Regions from separate parts of the Zobellella aerophila genome, predicted to be linked through region 1. Evidence: predicted binding sites of a transcription regulator. Region 1 holds the regulator's gene; each other region holds the start of a gene.
What was found. The regulator LexA, encoded in region 1, represses DNA repair genes until DNA is damaged. The targets are predictions, from matches to a motif close to ANCTGTNTNNNNANACAGNT.
Positions count from the first base shown of each region.

Region 1 (8,016 bases):
GCCGACCCGGCCTTGCTCAATCTGGTTATCCAGAAACAAATCTCCCCCCGCCAGATAGACACCGGACACCCGCAGCCGATGGCCGAAGGGCGCATTGACCGCCAGGGCTTCGGCCAACTCAAGCTCTATCTGGCTGCGGCTGTCCCATTCCAGCTGTAACTGACGCTTTTCCTCGGCCCGTGACAACTGCCACACCCCCATGACGGTCATCAGGGCGATCATGACGCCGGTTAGCACCAGCAATCCGCGCATCTTTCCTATACTCAAGCCAGGCTCCCCCAGGAAAATCCCTATGCTGATCAAGTTACTGATAGTGTTGTTATTGATTTTTATGATCGGCAACCTGCTGCTCGGCCTCAAGGCCCTAGTCTCGGGCCAGGATCCGCTGCTGATGAGCCGTTATATCGGTCGCCGCCTGTTATTTGCCGTCATTATCATGCTGTTGCTGGTACTGGCCATGGCCATCGGCCTGATCCAGCCCAACTCCACCCCGGGTGGTTAGAGAATATAAACAAACACAAACAGGCACAGCCAGACCACGTCCACGAAGTGCCAGTACCAGCTGCTGGCCTGAAAACCAAAATGATGGGCCGGGGTAAAATGCCCTTTCAGGATCCTCAACCACATGACGAACAGCATCAGCGCCCCCAGGGTGACATGCGCCCCATGAAAGCCGGTCAATAAAAAGAAGGTATTGCCGTAGATCCCCGAATCCAGCCGCAGTCCCAGTTCATGGTAGGCATGGAGATATTCCCACAGCTGCAAGCCCAGGAAAGCCAGCCCCAGCAGCACCGTCACTCCCAGCCACATCTTTAACGGCTGGCGCTGCTCCCTCAGCAAGGCCAGATGGGCCAGATGGGCGGTCACCGAAGAGCTGAGCAGGATAATGGTGTTGATCAGCGGCAGGCCGAACCAGCCCATGGCGGTGGTTTCGAGCCCGCCGGGGGTCAGGGTCAACGGCCAGATAGCGGTAAAGTCGGGCCACAACACCTCGTTGGTCATGGCGTTATTGCCGGCCCCCCCCAACCAGGGCACGGAGAGCACCCGGGCGTAGAACAGAGCGCCGAAGAAGGCGCCGAAGAACATCACCTCAGAGAAAATAAACCAGCTCATGCCCTGGCGAAAGGATCTGTCCATCTGCGCACTGTACAGGCCGGAGTGGGATTCCTTGATCACGTTGCTAAACCAGCCGAACAGCATGATGGTCATCACCAGGGTGCCGCTGCCGAAGATCACCGGCCCGCAAATGCCGGCAATGCCCGCCGCCCACATACCGGCCCCCAGGGCCAACAAGAACAACCCCAGGGCGCCGATGATCGGCCAAGGGCTCTGGGCCGGCACATAATAAGATTCCGTTTTAACCGCCATAACGCCTCCTCGTCAGCCTCGCTTGGCAACCGGCTCACTGATGTCATACAGGGTGTAGGAAAGGGTAAAGAGCTCAATATCGTCCGGCAGCCCCTGATCGACATAGAAACGCATCGGCATCACTGCGGCGGACTGTCCGGCGATGGGTTGCTCCTGAAAGCAGAAACATTCGGTTTTACGCAGGTAGTTGGCGGCCAACCCCGGGGACACCGAGGGAATGGCGCGCATCACCCTGTCTTCACTGGCATGGCTGGTTACGGTAAAGTCCACCTGATGCATCTCCCCCGGGTGCACCTGCAGGCGCCGCACCGACGGCTCAAACTCCCCATTCAGACCGGTCGCGGTATAGGTAACAAACTCCACCGTAATTAACCGGCTCAGATCCTGGCTGACGGAACCGGCGGCGACCCGATTGGCCGTCTTGCCGTTCAGTCCGGTGATCTGGCAAAACACATCGTAGAGCGGTACCAACGCAAAACCGAAGCCGAACATGGCCAGTGCCATCAAGCCCAGCCGGGCCGCTTGCTTGCGATGAGCCATTTACTTGATCTCCGGTGGGGTGGTAAAGGTGTGATAGGGAGCCGGTGAAGGCAGAGTCCACTCCAGACCATGAGATCCCTCCCACACAGCCGCCGTGGCCGGCTCACCACCCCGGATACACTTCACCAGCACCACCACGAAGATCAACTGGGACAGGCCGAAGGCGAAGCCGCCTATGCTGACCAGCACGTTAATATCGGCAAACTGCAGGGCATAGTCGGGAATACGCCTGGGCATGCCGGCCAACCCCAGAAAATGCATGGGGAAGAACAGCACATTGACCGACACCAGCGAGCACCAGAAGTGCCATTTGGCCAGCCGCTCATTGAACATATGTCCGGTCCATTTGGGCAGCCAGTAATACACCGCCGCCATCACCGAAAAGATTGCCCCCGTGACCAGCACATAGTGGAAGTGGGCCACCACGAAGTAAGTGTCATGGTACTGGAAATCCGCCGGGGTCATGGCCAGCATCAGGCCACTGAAACCGCCGATGGTGAACAGTATGATAAAGGCCAAGGCGAACAGCATGGGCACTTCAAAGCTGAGCGAGCCCCGCCACATGGTCGCCACCCAGTTGAACACCTTGACCCCGGTGGGAACCGAAATCAGCATGGTGCAGTACATGAAAAACAGCTCGGCTGCCACCGGCATACCCACGGTAAACATATGGTGCGCCCAGACCAGGAAACTCAAGCCGGCGATAGACGCGGTGGCATACACCATGGAGGAATAGCCGAACAGCGGCTTACGGCAGAAGGTGGGCAAAATGGCAGAGATAATGCCGAAGCTCGGCAAGATCATGATGTACACCTCCGGGTGGCCGAAGAACCAGAAAATATGCTGAAACATCACAGGATCGCCGCCACCGGCGGCGGCAAAGAAGCTGGTACCGAAGTATTTGTCGGTGAGCACCATGGTCGCCACCCCCGCCAGCACCGGCATCACCGCGATCAGCAGGAAAGCGGTGATCAACCAGGTCCAGCAGAACAGCGGCAGTTTCATCCAGGTCATGCCCGGCGCCCTCAGGTTCCAGATGGTGACGATGACATTCATCGCCCCCATGATCGAGCTGATCCCCATGATATGGATGGAGAACACGAACAGGCCGGTGCTGTCGGGAGAATAATGGGTGGACAGGGGCGCATAGAAGGTCCAGCCGAAGTTGGGGCCTCCACCCGGCATAAACAGGGATGACAACATCAGCGCAAAGGCGAACGGCAATATCCAGAAGCTCCAGTTGTTCATCCGCGGCAGCGCCATATCCGGTGCGCCTATCATCATCGGGACCATCCAGTTGGCCAAGCCGACAAAGGCCGGCATCACGGCCCCGAAAATCATCACCAGGCCGTGCATGGTAGTCATCTGGTTAAAGAAATTGGGCTCCACCAGCTGCAGCCCGGGCTGGAACAACTCGGCCCTGATCACCATGGCCATGCTGCCCCCAACCAGGAACATGGTCAGGCTGAACAGCAGATACATGCTGCCGATGTCCTTATGGTTGGTGGTAAACAGCCAGCGGCCTATACCCTTGGCCGGGCCATGATGGGCATGTTCGACTTCCAGATGCCCATCGGCCGTTTGTGTCCTGTCTTGCTGTGTCATCCCTGCCCCCTATTGTCCCTGCCGTGCCGCAGCTATATCCCCGGGCTGCACCAGATCACCGGTATCATTGCCCCAGGCGTTGCGTTCATAGGTGATCACCGCAGCCAGCTCTTTCAGCGCCAGCTGTTTGTCAAAGTTCTGCATGGCGGTTCCCGCCTTGCCGTGCAGCACTACGTCGATATGGGCCGCCCTGTCCTGCAGGATGAGTTCACTGCCTTTCAACGCCGGGAAGGCCCCCGGGAGTCCCTCGCCACCGGCCTGATGACAGGCGGCGCAGCTCCGCAGATATACTTGCTCCCCCAGGCTCATCAATTCATCCCGGGTCATCTCCATCGCCGCCAAGGCCTGTTCCGCCGCCTTGGCCTCTGCCTGCCGGGTCTTGGTTTGCGCCAGCCACTGGGCAAACTGTTCAGGCTCGCGCGCATCCACCACTATCGGCATAAACGCATGGTCCTTGCCGCACAGCTCGGCGCACTGACCCCGGTACATGCCCGGGGTGTTGATCCGGGTCCAGGCCTCGTTGATAAAACCGGGAATGGCGTCTTTCTTGACCGCAAACGCCGGCACCCACCAGGAATGGATGACATCGTCGGAGGTGATCAGGAAACGGATCTTGCGATCGGTCGGCAATACCAGGGGCCGATCCACCTCCAGCAGATAATTACCGGCCTTGCTCAGGCTACCGTTGATCTCCTGCGGCAAGGTAGCCAGCAGGCTGTAGAATTCGACACCCTGATCGAAGTAACGGTAATGCCACTTCCACTGGGAGCCGGTAATTTGGACGGTAAGATCAGACTGGCTGGGGTCCTCCATGGCGATCAGGGTACGGGTGGCGGGCACCGCCATGGCGATCAGGATCAGAAACGGGATCAGGGTCCAGAGAATTTCAACCCTGGTACTCTCATGAAATTGCGCCGCCTTCGCCCCTTTGGATTTGCGATGGTGAATAATGGCCCAGAACATGGCCCCGAACACCAGGATGCCGATCACCACGCAGATCAGCAGTATGGTCATATGCAGGTCGTAGACCTGCCGGCTGATATCGGTGACCCCCGGCGTCATATTAAAGCGAGAATTTGCCAAAACCGGCAGACTCGTCGGCAAGGACAAGAGCAATAAAAGCAGCTTCACACGCACCCCCAAATTTTTATTCCTTTATTTTTGGCGCACTCAAAAGAGAGTCAGTGCTAACTGAACAACCGCATCCATGGTTCAGCTCATCATAAGTAAAGCATTGATTTAAAAAATGTAAAAAATGAAAGGAGAAAAAAGTGGGAGCCGTACGACAAAGCCGGAAAGAAGATCGGCATAACCATGCCGGGAGTTGAGTGCTTACCAACGGGGAGCCCAAGGGCCGGACTGAGCCGCCCCCTCGGACAGGTTCAGGCCCGGTTCAAAAACCTTCGCTGTTACGAATAACGCCTACCGCCAGGCCTTCGATAATCAACTCCTGCTGGCGCAGATCCACTTCGATGGGCGAGAGCTCTTCGTTTTCCGGCAGCAGGCTGACCTGGTTGCCCTTGCGCTGGAAGCGCTTGACGGTGACCTCGTCATCAAGCCGGGCCACCACCACCTGCCCGTTGTGAATATCCTGGGTCTTGTGTACCGCCAGCAAGTCACCGTCCATGATACCGATGTTCTTCATACTCATGCCGCTTACCCGCAGCAAGAAGTCGGCTTGGGGGCGGAACAGCGATGGATCCAGCTGGTAATAGCTTTCGATATGCTGCTGGGCCAGGATGGGTTCACCCGCGGCGACCCGGCCGATCAGGGGCAACCCGCTATCCGGGTTCACCACCTCCGGCTCCTCCTCCTGCAGCAGGCGGATACCGCGGGAGGTGCCGGGCATCACGCTGATCACCCCTTTCTTGGCCAGGGCCTTCAGATGCTCTTCGGCGGCATTGGCGGAACGAAACCCTAGGATGTTGGCGATTTCGGCGCGGGTGGGCGGCATACCGGTTTGTTGCATATGCGCTTTGATAATATCCAGAACCTGGGTTTGGCGAGGGGTAAGGGTTTTCATCATGAGACCTGTTTTTTTATACAGCTAACTGTCAGTATATCCAGTAAATTCAGGAGGGCAAGGGCTAAATGCCCGGCGGACATTTCCAGACGGGAGGGATAAACCGGCCAACTGGCTGGCCGGACAACATGGATGGTTACAGCAGGGCCAGGATCAGGCCGGCGAAGATCGTCAGGCCGACATAGTTATTGTTCAGGAAGGCCTGGAAACAAGCCATCCTTTCCCTGTCCCTGATCAGCCGCTGCTGATAGACAAACAACGCCGCCGCCGCCAGCAAGCCCCAATAGAAGGCGCCGCCCAGGGCGAATACCTGGGCGGCCCACAGCAGCAGCAGCAGGGTAGCCAGCTGCAGCAGGCCGACGATCAGCTTGTCGCGCCGGCCGAACAGAATGGCGGTGGATTTGACGCCTATCTTCAGATCGTCGTCCCTGTCCACCATGGCGTACATGGTATCGTAGGCCACCGTCCAGGTCAGGTTGGCGGCAAACAGCAGCCACAGCCCGACCGGCAGGGCATTGCTCTGGGCGGCAAAAGCCATGGGGATCCCCCAGGAAAAAGCGATACCCAGGAAGAGTTGCGGTAAATGGGTAACCCGCTTCATAAAGGGATAGAGCGCCGCCCACCCCAGGCCGGCAAAGGCCAGCTTGATGGTCAGGCTGTTGGTGGTCAATACCAGCATAAAGGAAGCCAACACCAGCAGGACAAACAAGCCGAGAGCCTGGCGTGCCGTCAGCTCGCCCGATGCCAGGGGACGGGCCTGGGTGCGCTTGACATGGCCATCGATCTTCCTGTCGGCAAAGTCATTAATCACACAGCCCGCCGAACGCATGGAAAACACCCCCACCACAAACACCAGCAGCACCCAGGGATCCGGACGCCCCTGACCAGCAATCCAGATGGCCCACAGGGTGGGCCAGAGTAACAGCAGGGTGCCAATGGGTTTATCCAGTCGCGCCAGCGCCATATAGGCACGCCAGCGCGGACGCGTCATGGTCGTCATGATAGTTGCTCCTGATAGGCCTGGGCCTGGGGTAGGAAAAGCTCGGTGACCAACACCCGGGCACCACCGGCCTGCAGGGTGGAACGCCGGCCCCACAGGGGAAAGTCCGCCGCCAGAGGCAGCTCGATGCGTTGGGCCAGCGCCACCCGTGCCTCATGGCCCAGACCGGCAAACTCAAACTGGCTGCGCGCCAGCCCGGGGTGTTCAAACAACAGCTCACCCAACGCCTTTTGCCCCAGTCCGGCCAATTCCGGGCAGGCTTCCAGGCTGGCGCCTGAATACAGGGAGCTGGCATAAACCCAGGGCACGCCATCGCAACAGAGCAGCACTTCCCGACAGAATCCCCGGACACCCCCCAGCCGTTCAGCCAGGGCCGGCTCCAGCATCACATCGTCGGCCTGGGCCCGCACCACTACGCGAAAGTCCCGACAATGACGCCGGAGCCGCTCGGTCATCGAACCTCTGTCATACAGCCAGTCTGTCAGTAGAGGAGACAACTCAGGCAATTCCTGACCCGTCAACCAGTGCCACCCTTGATCGGCTCGCTTAATCACTCGTGAATTCCTGAAACATAAACAACAACGATTCGGCAAAAAACTAAAGAACAGCGCCGCACTCCTGATTCAGGACAGCACCGCTTTATTCCGATCGAGCCAAGCCTGCAGCAGGCCCACCAGCAGGCCACCCAAATGGGCCATATTGGCCATCGGGATCCCCAGCAGATCGGCGAAGCCCAGCACCAGCCAGACCACCATAAACACCGCCATACCGTCGGGCAGGCCTATGCCCCTGGCCGGGGTCAGCCGTCCGCTTAACCAGGTGTAGGCAACCAGCGCGTACACCACGCCGGACAAACCACCAAAGCGCGGTCCGCTCGCCCAGAACTGCATAAAGTTCGACAGCACCGCCGCCAGCAACAGCAACGACAGCAACTTGCCGTGGCCCAGCCGCCGCTCGATCATGCCGCCCAGATACCACCACCAGAAGAGATTGAACAGCAGGTGCAGCAGTGAAAAATGCATCAATGCCGGGGTGAAGGCTCGCCAGAATTCCCAGCCCAGCAGGCGGGACGGATCGGCCGGAAAAGACAACACACCGAACAGGGGCAGGCCGAGCCAGCTCAGGGCATACACGGCGGCACAGGCCAATAACACCAGCATATTGACCGGTCCGGTCCGGCGCAGCAGGTCACCGGCCAGCCCGGGCTTACTCGGATCCGGGCTGAAATGGATATGGGTGTCGCCCTGGCGCCAGGCGGCATCCTGATAGCGCGGGTGCAGAGGCTCGGCCAGGAAGCGCTTCACTTCCAGCAACGCCTCCTGATAACGGGATTCATTGACCAGCCAGAGAGTGGCATTATGGTCATCATCCAGGGTCAGTTCGCATTTCAGCCCGATATCGTTCAAATAATCCACAAAGGCCTGGGCTCGACGGGGATCATCCAACACCAGCAACTGCTTCATCAGCCAGCAACGACGGC
Region 1 is NZ_BAABCX010000003.1:231,895-239,910, reverse strand. Features, by position in the region: gene ABD806_RS12665 (SURF1 family protein) at 1-267, opposite strand, end outside; gene ABD806_RS12660 (DUF2909 family protein) at 293-502, shown strand; gene ABD806_RS12655 (cytochrome c oxidase subunit 3) at 499-1,368, opposite strand; gene ABD806_RS12650 (cytochrome c oxidase assembly protein) at 1,381-1,908, opposite strand; gene ctaD (cytochrome c oxidase subunit I) at 1,909-3,513, opposite strand; gene coxB (cytochrome c oxidase subunit II) at 3,523-4,596, opposite strand; gene lexA (transcriptional repressor LexA) at 4,907-5,536, opposite strand; gene ubiA (4-hydroxybenzoate octaprenyltransferase) at 5,673-6,536, opposite strand; gene ABD806_RS12625 (chorismate--pyruvate lyase family protein) at 6,533-7,090, opposite strand; gene glpG (rhomboid family intramembrane serine protease GlpG) at 7,160-7,999, opposite strand; gene glpE (thiosulfate sulfurtransferase GlpE) at 7,999-8,016, opposite strand, start outside.

Region 2 (8,016 bases), on a different contig from region 1:
TCCAGATAACCGGCCAGGTACGTGCCCGTCCCGAGTCCCAGGTGAACAAGGACATGGCCACCGGCGAAGTGGAAATCTTCGCCCATGAGCTGGTGATCATCAACAAGGCCGCTCCCCTGCCGCTGGACTTCAACCAGAACAATACCGAAGAGCAGCGGTTGAAGTTCCGTTACCTGGATCTGCGCCGCCCCGAGATGGCCCGCTTCCTGAAAACCCGCGCCCAGGTCACCAGCCGGGTGCGCCGCTTCATGGACGAGCAGGGCTTCCTCGACATCGAAACCCCCATGCTGACCAAGGCCACCCCGGAAGGCGCCCGCGACTACCTGGTGCCGAGCCGGGTGCACAAGGGCCACTTCTATGCGCTGCCCCAGTCGCCCCAGCTGTTCAAGCAACTGCTGATGATGAGCGGTTTCGATCGTTACTACCAAATAGTCAAATGCTTCCGCGATGAAGACCTGCGGGCCGATCGCCAGCCGGAATTCACCCAGATCGATGTGGAAACCTCCTTCATGACCGCCGAAGAAGTGCGGGCCGTGATGGAGCAGCTGATCCGCGAATTGTGGCTGGATGTGGTCGGCGACGACCTGGGGACTTTCCCGATCATGAGCCATGAAGAGGCCATGCGCCGCTACGGCTCCGACAAGCCGGATCTGCGCATCCCCATGGAGCTGACCGATATTGCCGATCTGGTCAGGGAGGTGGACTTCCAGGTGTTCTCGGGCCCGGCCAACGATGCCAAGGGCCGGGTGGCCGCGCTCAAGGTGCCGGGCGGTGCCGCACTGTCGCGCAAGCAGATCGATGAATACGGCAAGTTTGTCAGCATCTACGGCGCCAAGGGCCTGGCCTGGCTGAAGGTGAACGAGGCCGCCAAGGGCCTGGAAGGCGTCCAGTCGCCGGTGGCCAAGTTCCTGAGCGAAGATATCGTTGCCGAACTGCTGGCCCGTACCGGGGCGGTCGATGGCGATGCCATCTTCTTCGGTGCCGACAGTGCCAAGGTGGTGAGTGACGCCATGGGGGCCCTGCGCCTTAAGCTTGGCAAGGAGCTGGGACTGCTGGAAAACGGCTGGAAACCCCTGTGGGTGATCGACTTCCCCATGTTCGAGGAAGACGAAGACCGCCTGTACGCCATGCACCATCCCTTTACCGCCGCCAAGGACGTCAGTGTCGCCGAGCTGGAGGCAGCCCCGCTGGGCGCGGTGGCCAATGCCTACGATATGGTGATCAACGGCTACGAAGTGGGTGGCGGCTCGGTGCGTATCCACAACAACGAGATGCAGCAGACGGTGTTCCGCCTGCTGGGCATCAACGAAGACGAGCAGCGCGAAAAATTCGGCTTCCTGCTCGATGCTCTCAAATACGGCACCCCGCCTCACGCGGGCCTGGCCTTCGGCCTGGACCGGCTGGTGATGCTGCTGACCGGTACCGACAACATCCGGGACGTGATCGCCTTCCCGAAAACCACCACCGCCTCCTGCCTGCTGACCGATGCACCCAGCCTGGCCACGGCGGAGTCGCTGGCGGAGCTGGCGATCAGTACCAAGCTGCCGTCAGCGGAACAATAAACCATGGCCTTCAAGCACCCCGAGTCGGTGCTGGTGCTGATCCATACCAAGGATCAGGTGTTGCTGCTGCAACGCAAGGACAACCCGGACTTCTGGCAGTCGGTGACCGGCAGCCTGGAGCCGGGAGAATTCCGTATGCAGGCTGCGGCGCGCGAGCTGGAAGAAGAAACCGGCTTGCGCCTGGATAACGGTCTGGCGCTGATCGATACCGGCCACAAGGTGCGCTTCGAAATTTATCCCCGCTGGCGGCACAGATACCGCCCCGGGGTCACCCATAACTGGGAATACGAATTTCGCCTGTGTGTACCCGAACCGCTGGAGGTGCAGTTGAGCGAGCATCTGGCCCAGGTCTGGCTGCCATTCGAGCTGGCCCGGCAACAGGCCAGCTCCTGGACCAATAAAGCGGCCATCGACAGGTTAATCAACATCAGCAAGAACGGAGAACAGATGTATGGCAGGTCATAGTAAATGGGCCAATATCAAACACCGTAAAGCGGCGCAGGACGCCAAGCGCGGCAAGATTTTTACCAAGCTAATCCGTGAGCTGACCACGGCGTCCCGGGAAGGCGGTTCGGACTCGGGCACCAACCCGCGGCTGCGGGCGGCCATCGACAAGGCGCTGTCCAACAACATGACCCGTGACACCATAGATCGGGCGGTTAAGCGCGGTGCCGGCGAGCTGGACGGCCAGGTGCTGGAAACCATCGTCTATGAAGGCTACGGCCCGGGCGGCACCGCGGTGATGGTGGAATGTATGACCGACAACCGCAATCGTACCGTGTCTGAAGTGCGCCATGCCTTTTCCAGGAGCGGCGGCAACCTGGGTACCGACGGCTCGGTCGCCTACCTGTTCGAGAAGAAGGGCGTGATTTCCTATGCCGACGCGGACGAAGAGACCGTAATGGAAGCGGCGCTGGAAGCCGGCGCCGAAGACGTGGTGGTCAATGACGACGGCTCCATCGATGTCTACACCCTGTGGGAAGAATTCGGCACGGTCAAGGATGCCCTGGATGCCGGCGGCCTGGTATCGGAAAATGCCGAGGTGACCATGATCCCCTCAACCAACGCCGAGCTGGATGAGGACACGGCGCCCAAGTTTATGCGGCTGATCGATATGCTGGAAGACCTCGACGATGTGCAGGAGGTCTACCATAACGGCGAGATCTCCGACGAACTGGCGGAGAAGCTGTAAGCCGGCTTGGATGCTCCAAAAGTAACAGGGTCGCCTCCACCGACACGCTTCAAGTACCTCTTTGTATCGCTCGGAAAATGCTTTCCATGGCATTTGACGGTCGGCTGAGGCGCTCCCTGTTGCTTTTTATCTACGTCGGAGTTGTCTTTGGTAGGAGCTATCAGGCGATACCGGCACTTTGAAGAGGGAAAAGGGTGTCTGCTCCGACGACCGTTGGCGCCATGGTCGAAAAAATGCTCCTGCATTTTCGACATTTCCGCCATCCATGGCGGTCAGAAGGCGCCGTTGAGCCCCCATGGAGGGGGTTACGGCGAGTCAGCGGAGTAGTGCCCTTTGCCCGACGGCGGACGGCGTTTTGTCATGGCGATAATTCTCGGTATCGATCCCGGTTCGCGTATTACCGGCTACGGTGTGGTACGCCATCTCGGCAACCGCATGGAATACCTGGGCTCGGGCTGCATCCGCATGAAGGATGAAGCCCTGGCGCCCCGGTTGAAGCGTATCTACGACGGGGTCAGCGAAATCATCCTGCAGTTCCAACCCGAGTTGTTCGCCATCGAGCAGGTGTTTATGGCCCGCAACCCGGATTCGGCCCTCAAGCTGGGGCAGGCCCGAGGGGCGGCCATCGTGGCGGCGGTCAACGGCAGCCTTCCGGTGGCCGAGTACTCGGCGCGCCAGATCAAGCAGGCGGTGGTGGGCATTGGCAGCGCCGATAAAAGCCAGGTGCAACATATGGTGTGCAAATTGCTGAACCTGCCGGGTATGCCCCAGGCCGATGCCGCCGATGCGCTGGCGGTGGCCCTGTGCCATGGCCATACCCAGCAAAGCCTGATCAGCATGGCCGGTCGGGTCAAGGGGGTGGTGCGCGGGCGCTTGCGCTGACTTCGGAGACTGGGGATTAGGGGCCTGGGATTGGAAAGGCTCGAGTCCCCAGTCCCCGTTCCCGAATCCCCGTTTTGAGACATGGATATTTATCCAGTTATTCATTATTCTTGGCGCAACACAGGTGAGCGGGGATACAGAGTGATAGGTCGGTTAAAAGGCATCATTATTGAAAAGCAGGCGCCCGAGATCCTGCTGGACGTCAATGGCGTGGGCTACGAAGTGACCTTGCCCATGAGCTGTTTCTACGAGCTGCCCAAGGTCGGCGAACCGGTGGCGGTGCTGATCCATTTCGTGGTGCGCGAAGATGCCCAGCTGTTGTTCGGTTTTAACACTAAGACCGAGCGGGCCCTGTTCCGGGAGCTGATCAAGACCAACGGCGTGGGCCCCAAGCTGGCGCTGGCCATCCTTTCGGGGATGACCGCCGACCAGTTTATCCATCATGTCGAACAGGGCGAAATCGGCGCCCTGGTCAAGCTGCCCGGTGTCGGCAAGAAAACCGCCGAGCGGCTGATCGTGGAAATGCGCGACCGGCTCAAAGGCTTTGGCGGCTATGATCTGTTCAACCCGGCTCCCGAGGGCGTCACCGGCGGGAGCGCGGTGGCCGACAACGCCCGGGATGAGGCGATCGCCGCCCTGCAGGCCCTGGGCTACAAGGGCAGCCAGGCCGAGCAGGTGATCAAGAAAGTACTCAAGCCTGAGATGGGCGCCGAGCAACTGATCCGCGAAGCCCTGCGGAGTATGGTGTAAGCCATGATAGAAGCGGATCGTTTTATCAATCCGGCGCCCCGCCGGGAAGAAGAAGTGATAGACAGGGCCATCCGGCCCAAGGCCCTGGCCGACTACCGGGGCCAGGATCATGTGCGCAGCCAGATGGAAATCTTTATCGAGGCGGCCCGCCGCCGGGAAGAAGCACTCGATCACCTGCTGATCTTCGGCCCGCCCGGGCTCGGCAAGACCACCCTGGCCAATATCGTGGCCAACGAAATGAGTGTGAACATCAAGACCACCTCGGGCCCAGTACTGGAAAAAGCCGGCGATCTGGCGGCCATGCTTACCAACCTGGAGCCGGGTGATGTGTTGTTTATCGACGAAATTCACCGCCTGAGCCCGGTAGTCGAGGAAATTCTCTATCCGGCGATGGAAGACTATCAGCTCGATATCATGATCGGCGAGGGCCCCGCGGCCCGCTCGATCAAGCTGGAGTTGCCGCCCTTCACCTTGATTGGCGCCACCACCCGCGCCGGCTCGCTGACCTCGCCGCTGCGCGATCGGTTCGGCATAGTGCAGCGGCTGGAGTTCTACCAGGTGGGGGATCTGGCCCATATCGTCAGCCGCAGCGCCGAAAAGCTGGGGCTGACCCTCAATCAGGAGGGGGCCCTGGAAATGGCCCGCCGCGCCCGGGGCACGCCCCGTATCGCCAACCGCCTGCTGCGCCGGGTACGGGACTTCGCCGAGGTCAAGGGAACCGGGGTGATCGATGGAACCATCGCCGCCCAGGCGCTGGATATGCTGGATGTGGACAAGCAGGGCTTCGATTACATGGATCGCAAGCTGCTCAATGCGGTGCTCGACAAGTTCCTGGGCGGCCCGGTGGGGCTGGATAACCTGGCCGCCGCCATCGGCGAGGAAAAAGAAACCATCGAGGACGTGATCGAGCCTTATCTGATCCAGCAGGGGTTCCTGCAGCGTACCCCCCGGGGCCGCATCGCTACCCCGCGTGCCTACCTGCATTTCGGCTTCGAGCTGCCCGAATCAAGGCCCGGGGACTAGGAACTGGTGATTAGGGACCAGGAATGGGTTCCCCACCCCCAATCTCCAGTCCCCGATCTCTTCCGGCACGACCGGGTCAGCGACTGTCGTGGCCGCGGGAGGGTGTCTTCTTTCCTAAATTCTACTCAGGTATAGTATCCGCATCTTGATAAGAGCTATTGATATTGAATGTCTGAATCCCGGTTTTACTGGCCGGTGCGGATCTATTACGAAGATACCGACGCCGGCGGCATAGTTTACAACGCTAATTACCTGAAATTTATGGAAAGAGCCCGCACCGAGTGGTTGCGGGCCTTAGGCATAGAGCAAGACCGGCTGCTGGCCGAGGGGGTGGCCTTTGTAGTCCGTCATCTGACGCTTGATCTGCGACGGGCCGCCCGTTTCAACGATCAATTAAGGGTGACGGTTGGCGTTAAATTACTGAAGCGGGTTTCTATTGTTTTTGAGCAAGAAATTCTGGATGATGCCGGCCATTGCCTGGCTAAGGGCGAAGTGGTGATCGCCTGTGTGGGTATTGCTCAAATGAAACCCTTTGCCATTCCTGAACAGTTAATGGGAGTATTGTCGGGTGCACGCTGAAATTTCGTTTATTGGTTTGTTTCTACAAGCCAGCCTGTTGGTCAAGCTGGTGATGTTGCTGTTGATGGCGATGTCTGTTTTATCCTGGGCCTTGATCATCAATCGACGCAAGACCTTGAATGCCGCCCGCATCGATGCGGATGTATTCGAAGAAAAATTCTGGTCCGGCTCCGATCTGAGCCGTCTGTATCAGGAAACCAATGCCAGGCGGGACGCGCTGGCGGGGATGGAGCAAATTTTTCATGCCGGCTTCAAGGAGTTTATTCGCCTGCAAAAGCAGGGCCGCCATCAGGAAAGCCTGCTGGAAGGGACCTACAGAACCATGAGGGTAGCCCTGTCCCGGGAAGTCGACCGGCTCGAGGCCAACCTCTCGCTGCTGGCGACCATCGGCTCGATCAGTCCCTATATCGGCCTGTTTGGTACAGTTTGGGGCATAATGAACGCCTTTATCGCCTTGGCAGAGGTACAGCAGGCTACCCTGGCGATGGTGGCCCCCGGCATCGCCGAGGCGCTGATTGCCACCGCGTTAGGTTTGTTCGCGGCCATTCCCGCCGTTATTGCCTATAACCGCTTCAGCTATCAGGTGGAGCGTATTGAGAATCATCTGGCCAATTTTATGGATGAATTTTCTACCATCCTTAACCGTCAATCGGCAGCAGGTGCCCAGTAATGCATGGTTATCAACGCAGACGCCGGAAACGGGTGGCTGAGATCAACGTGGTGCCTTACATCGATGTGATGCTGGTGCTGCTGATCATCTTTATGGCTACCGCGCCCATGATTACCCAAGGCGTGAAGGTCGATCTGCCCCAGGCGGAGGCCGAGGCCTTGCCGGAGGACAGCGAAACCCCGCTGATCGCCTCCATCGATGCCGAGGGCCGTTATTTTCTTGATGTGGGTGATAACAGTGAGCAGGCCATCGACCTGCTGGAGCTGGCCGGCATGGTGCAGGCCAAGTTACGGATCACCCCCGAGGCCCCGGTGGTGGTCAAGGGCGATGCCAATGTACGCTACGACGCCGTGATCCAGTTGATGGCGACGTTAAAGGCGTCAGGCGTGCCGACCGTTGGTCTGATGACGCAACCGGAACAGTGACAGACCGATGACAGAACAAGGCAATATTCGCAAGTCACTGCTGATGTCGCTCGGGTTACACCTGCTGGTGGGGGTGTTCATACTGGTTGGGGTTAACTTTGAGCCGCCCCAACGCCCTTCTCAGGCGGTATCCATTATCCAGGCGACCATGATCGATGACGGTATGGTCGCGGCTCAGGCTGAACGGCTGAATCAGATGCTGGCCAAGCAACAGCAGGAGCAGGCCGCCGAGCAAGCCGAGGCCGAAGCCCAGCAGCAGGCGGAGGAAGCAGCGAAGCGCCGCGCCGAAGAACAGGCCCGAGCCGAAGAAGCGGAGCGGCTGGCGCAGCAGCAGAAAGCGGTTGCCGAGCAAAAAGCCAAGGCTGAGCAAGAGCGGCAGCAGGTGGTGGAGCAGCAGCGCAAGGCCGAAGAGGCCAAGAAGGCGGCAGAAGCCAAGAAGCAGGCCGAGGCCGAGCAGCAGCGCAAGGCTGAAGAAGCTCAAAAGGCATTAGCGGCCAAGAAACAAGCCGAGGCCGAGCAGCAACGCAAGGCCGAAGAGGCCAGGAAGGCGGCAGAAGCCAAGAAACAGGCCGAGGCCGAGCAGCAGCGCAAGGCCGAAGAGGCCAGGAAGGCGGCAGAAGCCAAGAAACAGGCCGAGGCCGAGCAGCAGCGCAAGGCCGAAGAGGCCAGGAAGGCGGCAGAAGCCAAGAAGCAGGCCGAGGCCGAGCAGCAGCGTAAGGCCGAAGAGGCCAGAAAGGCGGCAGAAGCCAAGAAGCAGGCCGAGGCCGAGCAGCAGCGCAAGGCCGAAGAAGCCAAGAAACAGGCCCAAGCCGAAGCGGATCGCAAGAAGCGTGAGCAAGAGCAGGCGCTGAAAGATCTTGAGTCGCTGATGGGCGGCAGCGCCGGTGGCGCCAACTCCAGCGCCTCGGCGGCAGAAGTTGATCGCTATAAAGG
Region 2 is NZ_BAABCX010000001.1:1,354,945-1,362,960, reverse strand. Features, by position in the region: gene aspS (aspartate--tRNA ligase) at 1-1,562, shown strand, start outside; gene nudB (dihydroneopterin triphosphate diphosphatase) at 1,566-2,027, shown strand; gene ABD806_RS06325 (YebC/PmpR family DNA-binding transcriptional regulator) at 2,014-2,754, shown strand; gene ruvC (crossover junction endodeoxyribonuclease RuvC) at 3,115-3,636, shown strand; gene ruvA (Holliday junction branch migration protein RuvA) at 3,778-4,386, shown strand; gene ruvB (Holliday junction branch migration DNA helicase RuvB) at 4,390-5,409, shown strand; gene ybgC (tol-pal system-associated acyl-CoA thioesterase) at 5,578-5,988, shown strand; gene tolQ (protein TolQ) at 5,978-6,658, shown strand; gene tolR (protein TolR) at 6,658-7,083, shown strand; gene tolA (cell envelope integrity protein TolA) at 7,091-8,016, shown strand, end outside.
Region 2: a site for LexA is predicted at 3,716-3,735, ahead of ruvA (Holliday junction branch migration protein RuvA). Genes of this name have one in related genera too.

Region 3 (8,016 bases), on a different contig from region 1:
TATTCGCCCTGAGCCTGGCCGAACGCATGTATCCTAACTATCGGTTGTTTGCCGAAACCTCGGGGTTCGGTGACGGCGAACGCTTTCGACATACCCTGGACGTCTTATGGACCTATCTGACGGTAAAAGGATCCCGGGTGGACTTGTCCACCGAACTGGAAGCATTTGAAAAGATGATCCCGGATCCCGCCCGCTTTGAATCCTATGGTGCCTATCCGGCGCTGGACGCCTGCGTGGCCCTGGGGGCGGCCTACAATTCGGTGATTTGCCGCATCGGTGAAGAGGCCTCGGAAGCCAGCCATGCCTCGCTGGGAGCGGTGGCCGGTTTTGTCGAGTTGTTGGCGGAGCGGGATCTCAGCGATGAGGAACTGTACGAAAACGAGTTGATCGAGGCCGAGATGGAGTTTCAGGTGGCCTTGTTGGAGCGGGTTGCCCAGCCCAGGGAGGCCGAGACCATACTGGCCATCCGGGACTTTTCCGCCCAGGGGGGGGTCTCCAACCTGGGGATCAGCCTGGAAGAATAAGCCGGTTATTCGTGGAGCAGGCTGCCGACCTGCAGCAGGGGGGCCACATCCAGATCACTGGCGTTCATCATGGTCGACACCCGTTGCAACGAGGATAACAGCAGGTTTTGCTCCCAGGTGTCCAAGGCCTGAAAGCGCTTGATGAAGCTCTCCTGCAGGGGACGGGGCGCCGTTTTCAACTTGGCCACGCCCTCATCGGTCAATACCGCATGGACCTTGCGTTTGTCGGTTTGGCTGCGCTCACGCCGTACCAGGTTTTTCTGCTCCAGCCGGTCGATAATGGTGGTCGCGGTGGCCTGGCTCATGTTGGTCGCTTGAGCCAGCTCGCGCATGGTGATATCCCCCATATCCTGGATTGCCTGCATCAGCAGCAACTGGGGCCCGGTTAGACCCGATTCCTTGCTGAGCTTGCGGGAGTGGATATCGATGGCCCGGATTATCTGGCGCAACGCTACTAGGATTTCTTCGTGTTTTTCCAAGGTCATCCTGCCGATGGTGCTGCTTGCTCGATGGGCGGCACCTTATCGTAAATTTCACAGGGTTGAAAGCCTTGCCTTTTGACTTATGACGTACAGTCAACGGCAGCGTCCGGCCGTGCAGCCGACCTTTTTACAAGGTGTTAACGGTATATTGCCGCCAATGGGTTAACCGATGGGCACGAGGCCGGAAGCTGAGCTTTTTCACCCTTGTTGTATGACTCAATTTTAATTGTATGTACAATTGAATCAGCAACAGGAGGCCAAGTGACCCAATCAACCCCGCTTTATCAGCAAATCAAGCAGCATATCCTATCCCGTATTCAGTCCGGGGAGTATCCGCTGTATCAGCAGATCCCACCCGAGCAGACGCTGGCCGAGCAATTTTGTGTCAGCCGGATGACGGCCCACAAGGCGATCCGGGATCTGGTGCAGGAAGGCTACCTGATACGGCGGGCCGGGTTGGGCACCTTTGTCACCGAGCCCAAGGCGGAATCCCCCCTGGCCGATATCAATAATATTGCCGACGAAGTGCGAAGCCGAGGCCATAGCTACAGCAACAGCGTGATCCTGCTGGAAAATCGCCGGGCAGACGAGGAAATTGCCCTGCAGATGGGCATGCGGCTTAATGCCAATGTCTATCACTCGGTGATAGTGCATAAGGAGAACGAGGTGCCGATCCAAGTCGAGGAGCGCTTCGTCAACCCGGTGCTGGTGCCCGATTACCTGTCCTGCGATTTCAGCCAGATGACGCCTAATGCTTTTTTGGTGCAGAACTGCCCGCTGTCCGATCTGGAACATATAGTGGAGGCCAGGATAGCCCCCGCACAAATCGGCGAGTGGCTGAAGGTCAAGCCGGAAATCCCCTGCCTGCTGGTCAGCCGGCGCACCTGGTCACTGCATCAGCTGGTCAGTTTTGCCCGGCTCTGGCACCCGGGTGATCGCTATAAACTCAGATCGACCCTTAAGTTGGGGTAAGCCTCAGCGCCACTGGGTCAGCTGCAGATCCAGGCTGTGCTCACCGTCGGTCAGCTGCAGCTCGAACTCCTGCAGGGTGGCGTAGAGGTCCATCGAGCGGGTACATAACTCTGCCAGCTGCGCCGGCTGGGGATCGGTCAGATGAAAAATCTGCAATCTGGGCAGCTGGCCCAGCTCAGTCCGATGCTTGTTCCACCATTCCAGGGCGCTGCGTCCGCCATAGCTGTAGATCACCACCTGCTCGGCCCGGGACAGGGCCTGTTTGATGCGCTTGACGCTGGGCTCACCCAGCTCGACCCACAGCAGGGTGCGGCCATCAGGCGACTTCTGCCACAGTTCAGGCTCGTCGTCGGTCGACAATCCCTTGGTAAAACTTAAATCTTCATGGCCATGACGCATAAAGGCGAGCAGTCGTACCATCAGCCGGGTTTCGGTTTCGGAGGGGTGACGGGCAACGGTCAGGCTGTGCTCTTGGTAATAGTGACGGTGCAGGTCGCTGATATTCATGCGGACCTTGTGCAGGGTGGCGTTCAGGGCCATGACGGTTTCTCTTATAAAAAACACCATCTTAGCGGCAAGAGGAGATGGGAACCAGCCCAAATAGCCCCCTTTGCCGGCGTTCGCAGTTCGGGTATCCCGATTGGCGGTTAACCGGTCGGATTTTATCCTGAAGAAATACGGTGAGGGGCAAGAAGCGCCGCCGCGGGTACGGCGGCGCCCGTTTTGATTGTCAGCTTGCCACCAGCATGGCGGTGGGAATGGCCAGCAGCAGGCTTAACAGCGCGCGGATAAACCAGACGATCACCAGGGTACCGACTTTCAGCGGGATGCGGGTAGCCAGTATGCAGGGGATGGAAGCCGAGAAAAACAGCACCGAGGATACGCACACCACGCCGGCGGCGAAGCGGGCGATGAAGTCGGCCTCGGCCATCAGCAGCGCCGGCAGGAACATTTCCGCCAGCCCGGCGGCGGTGGCGCGGGACAGGGCCATGCCATCCTCGATACCCCACAGCCAGGTGACCGGGTAGAACAGGTAACCCAGCCAGTCAAACAGCGGCGTGTACTTGGCGATCAGCAGGCCCAGCAGGCCGACCGACATGATGGACGGCAGTATGCTGATGGTCATCACCAGGCCATCCTTGAAGTTATCGACGATATTCTTGCCCAGGCTGGGAGCCTGCTCGGCCACTTCGAGGCCATTCTGCCAGGCGACACCCAGACGATTACCGTCCTCACACTCCGGCTCCCGGTGCCGGGCATGGTTGTCCATGGTGGACAGCGGCGGCAGCCGCACCGTGATGGCGGTGACGATAAAGGTGATCAGCAGGGTCAGCCAGAAATACTGGTTCCAGATATCCATCAGATCCAGGGTCTTGGCGACGATGATCATAAAGGTCGCCGAGACGGTGGAAAAACCGGTGGCGATGATGGCGGCTTCCCGTGCCGAGTAATGACCCGAGCTGTACACCCGGTTGGTGATCAGCAGGCCGATGGAGTAGCTGCCGACAAAGGAGGCCACCGCATCGATGGCGGAACGGCCGGGGGTGCGCCAGATCGGTTGCATCAGCTTCTGTACCAGTATGCCGATTGCTTCCAGCAGGCCATAGCCGACCAGGAAGGCCAGGAACACCGAGCCGATGGGCACGATCAGGCCGACCGAGATCACCAGCTTGTTGAACAGGAACGGCAGCATGTCCGGAGCCTGCAGTATCGCCGGTCCGGCCCCGGTGACCGCCATGACGCCGGCGGCTAGCCCCAACCATTTCAGCAGCAGGAACACCTTGTCGGTGATACTTTCCCGCCAGCGGCCGGTGATCAGCGGATAGACGGCGCCGGCCAGTATCATTGCCATGGCGTACCAGGCGGCACCGGTATCGCCCAGGGCGCCGCGCAGCCAGCCCACCATATGATCCAGGGGGATGCTTTGCTTACCCTGCAGGCTGATGGGAATAAAAAAGATAAATATACCTATGGCGCTGAGGCCCAGCAGTCGGCCTATGGCCTTGCCTTGGGGGCGAGTCTGCTCCGTTACCTGGTTCATTGCGGTCCCTCCTTTAGATTAGATATTGGACGCGTTTAATGTATATACAAAAAGGTTGGCTTTGTTAACTGATCATTGCAACAAGCTGTGATCAAAATCACCTTTTAATGAATTTAAGCGATATTTTACTTGCTTAACCGGTGTTGATGAATGAATGTATATACAAATGAACGAGGAGCTTAACGATGAAGCAAGGCACCGACAGCACACTCTGGCTTAACGCGACCCTGTTTGATGGTTTAAACACCGAAGAGCAGCCGATGGCCATGGCGGTAATAGGCGCACAGATTGCCTGGCTCAAGCCGATGAGCGAGCTGAGCGCCGCTGACCGGTCCGGCTTCGAGTGTATCGATGTGGCCGGTGCCCTGGTGACCCCGGGGCTGGTCGACTGCCACACCCATCTGGTGTTCGGTGGCAACCGGGCCGGCGAGTTCGAAGCCCGGCTGGAAGGTAAGAGCTACGAAGAGATAGCCCGCGCAGGTGGCGGTATCATCAGCACGGTGCGCGCGACCCGCGCGGCCTCTGAAGATGAGCTGTTCGAGGCAGCCAAACCCCGACTGCAGGCGTTGATGGCGGACGGCGTGACCACGGTCGAAATCAAGTCCGGCTACGGCCTGAGCCTGGAACACGAATTGAAGATGCTGCGGGTGGCGCGTCGACTGGCCGCCGAGCTGCCGGTGCGGGTACAAACCACCCTGCTCGGCGCCCATGCGCTGCCTCCCGAATATAAAGAGGACGCCGACGGCTATATCGAGCTGGTGTGTAAGGAAATGATCCCGGCGGCGGCCGCCGAAGGCCTGGCCGATGCGGTGGATGTGTTCTGCGAAAACATCGCCTTCTCGGTCGAGCAGTGCGAGCGGGTCTATGCCGCGGCCAAGGAACATGGCCTGGCCATCAAAGGGCACACCGAGCAGCTGTCCAACCTGGGTGGCAGCGCCGCCGCCGCCAGGGCCGGCGCCCTGTCGGTGGATCATGTCGAATACCTGGACGAGGCCGGGGTCAGGGCCCTGGCCGAAGCCGGCACTGTCGCCACCCTGTTGCCCGGCGCCTTCTATATGCTGCGCGAGACCCAGTTGCCGCCCATCGAGCTGCTGCGCCGTTATGGCGTGCCCATGGCGCTGGCCACCGATGCCAATCCGGGTACCTCGCCCATGTTCAGCCTGAAACTGATGCTGAACATGGCCTGCACCCTGTTCCGCCTGACCCCGGTTGAGGCGCTGCGCGGCGTAACAGCCCACGGCGCCCGGGCGCTGGGGCTGCAGCAGCAAGTGGGCCGGCTCGCTCCCGGGCTGCAGGCGGATTTCTGCCTGTGGGATACCAAGAATCCTGCCGAGCTGGCCTATAGCGTGGGCCTGCCCCGGTTAACCCAACGTATTTTTGCAGGAGTAAAGGCATGAAGCCGGAGATGAACGCATGGACAGGCCGGGTTGATCCCGAGCCCAATACCGCCCGCTGGCACCAGCAGGTACAGCCGTTCAGCCAGGCGGCCGAGCCGGGGTATACCCTGATCGGCTTTTGCAGCGATGAAGGGGTACGCCGCAACAAGGGGCGCGTGGGGGCCGCCGCAGGACCCGCCGCCATGCGCAAGATGCTGGCGAGCCTGGCCTGGCACCAGTCGGCGCCTGTCTATGACGCGGGTGATGTGGTCTGCGAAGGCGAAGCCCTGGAGCAGGCCCATGTCGCCCTGGCCGGGCAGGTCGCCGAGTGCCTGGCGCAGCGGCAACTGCCCATAGTGATGGGCGGCGGCCATGAGGTGGCCTTCGGTTCCTGGAGCGGGCTGGCCCAACATCTGGCCAAACAGCAAGTCAGCCCCCGTATCGGCATCATCAATTTCGATGCGCACTTCGATCTACGCGATCCCGGTTTCGTGGTGTCCTCCGGCACCCCCTTTGCCCAGATAGCCCAGTCCTGTGAGCAAAAAGGCTGGCCCTTCCAGTACGCCTGTCTGGGTGTGAGTCGTGCCTCCAATACCCAGGCGCTGTTCAACAAGGCCGAGCAGCTGCAGGTACTGGTATGGGAAGACAGGGCCATGACTCAGGCCCGTTTGCCCGAGCTGCAGGCCGGGCTGGATGCCTTTATCGGCGGATGCGACCACCTGTACCTGACCATAGATATCGATGTGTTTCCCGCAGCCCAGGCGCCCGGTGTCAGCGCACCGGCAGCCCGGGGGGTGGCACTGGATGTGATTGAACCTTTAATTGAACAGATTAAAGCCAGCGGCAAGTTACGGCTCGCCGATCTGGCAGAACTCAACCCCGAGTATGACGTTGATGGCCATACGGCCCGGTTGGCGGCTCGGTTAATTCATACCTTGACACTGTAAGAGGGACACCCCATGTCACAACAAAATAATCGCCATGATCCCAGCCGCGTCATCAAAGCCCCGACCGGCGTCAATAAAATCTGCAAGAGCTGGCTGACCGAAGCCGCGATGCGCATGCTGATGAACAACCTGCATCCGGATGTGGCCGAGCGGCCCGAGGATCTGGTGGTATACGGTGGTATCGGCCGGGCCGCCCGTAACTGGGATTGCTATGACAAGATCATCGAAGTGCTGCAACGCCTCGAGGACGATGAGTCCCTGCTGATCCAGTCCGGCAAGCCGGTGGGGGTGTTCAAGACCCACGTCGACGCCCCCCGGGTGCTGATCGCCAACTCCAACCTGGTACCCCACTGGGCCAACTGGGAGCACTTCAACGAGCTGGATAAGAAAGGCCTGATGATGTACGGCCAGATGACCGCCGGCTCCTGGATCTATATCGGTTCCCAGGGCATAGTGCAGGGCACATACGAAACCTTCGCCGCCATGGCCAAGCAGCACTTCGACGGTGTGGCCCAGGGCCGCTGGGTACTGACCGGCGGTCTGGGTGGCATGGGTGGCGCTCAGCCGCTGGCCGCCACCATGGCCGGTTTCTCCTGTATCACGGTTGAATGTGACGAAACCCGTATCGATTTCCGCCTGCGTACCCGTTATGTCGACAAGAAGGCCTACAGCCTGGACGAAGCGCTGGCGATGATCGAAGAAGCCAAGGCCAAGGGCGAAGCCGTTTCCGTCGGCCTGCTGGGCAACTGCGCCGATATCTTCCCGGAGATCGTCGAGCGCGGCATAGTGCCGGACGTGGTCACCGACCAGACCAGTGCCCATGATCCGCTGAACGGCTACCTGCCGAAGGGCTGGACCATGGAATACGCCGCCGAAATGCGCCAGAAAGACGAAGCGGCCGTCGTCGACGCCGCCAAGGAATCCATGGCCATCCAGGTGCGGGCCATGCTGACCCTGCAGAGCCGCGGCGCGGCCACCACCGATTACGGCAACAACATCCGTCAGATGGCGAAAGAGAAGGGTGTCGAGAATGCCTTCGACTTCCCGGGCTTTGTTCCGGCCTATATCCGTCCGCTGTTCTGCGAAGGCATAGGTCCCTTCCGCTGGGTAGCTCTGAGCGGTGATCCGGAAGATATCTACAAGACAGATGCCAAGGTCAAGGAACTGATCCCGGACGACGCGCACCTGCACAACTGGCTGGACATGGCGCGCGAGCGCATCGCCTTCCAGGGTCTGCCCGCCCGTATCTGCTGGGTTGGCCTGAAAGACCGCGCCCGTTTGGCGCTGGCCTTTAACGAAATGGTCAAGAACGGCGAGCTGAAGGCGCCCATCGTGATCGGTCGTGACCACCTGGATTCAGGCTCCGTCACCAGCCCCAACCGCGAAACCGAAGCCATGAAGGACGGTTCCGACGCCATTTCCGACTGGTCTCTGCTCAACGCCCTGCTGAACACCGCGGGCGGTGCTACCTGGGTTTCCCTGCACCACGGTGGTGGTGTGGGCATGGGTTTCAGCCAGCACGCCGGTGTGGTTATCGTCGCCGACGGCACCGACGCCGCCGCCGCCCGTCTGGGCCGGGTGCTGCGCAACGACCCGGGTACCGGGGTGATGCGTCACGCCGATGCAGGTTATGATATCGCTATTGATTGTGCCCGTGAGCAGGGCCTGGACCTG
Region 3 is NZ_BAABCX010000006.1:46,289-54,304, forward strand. Features, by position in the region: gene ABD806_RS15895 (YjaG family protein) at 1-524, shown strand, start outside; gene ABD806_RS15900 (MarR family winged helix-turn-helix transcriptional regulator) at 530-1,003, opposite strand; gene hutC (histidine utilization transcriptional repressor HutC) at 1,268-1,978, shown strand; gene ABD806_RS15910 (YaeQ family protein) at 1,982-2,518, opposite strand; gene ABD806_RS15915 (YjiH family protein) at 2,709-4,019, opposite strand; gene hutI (imidazolonepropionase) at 4,205-5,416, shown strand; gene hutG (formimidoylglutamase) at 5,425-6,342, shown strand; gene hutU (urocanate hydratase) at 6,355-8,016, shown strand, end outside.
Region 3: a site for LexA is predicted at 4,056-4,075, ahead of hutI (imidazolonepropionase). Genes of this name have one in related genera too.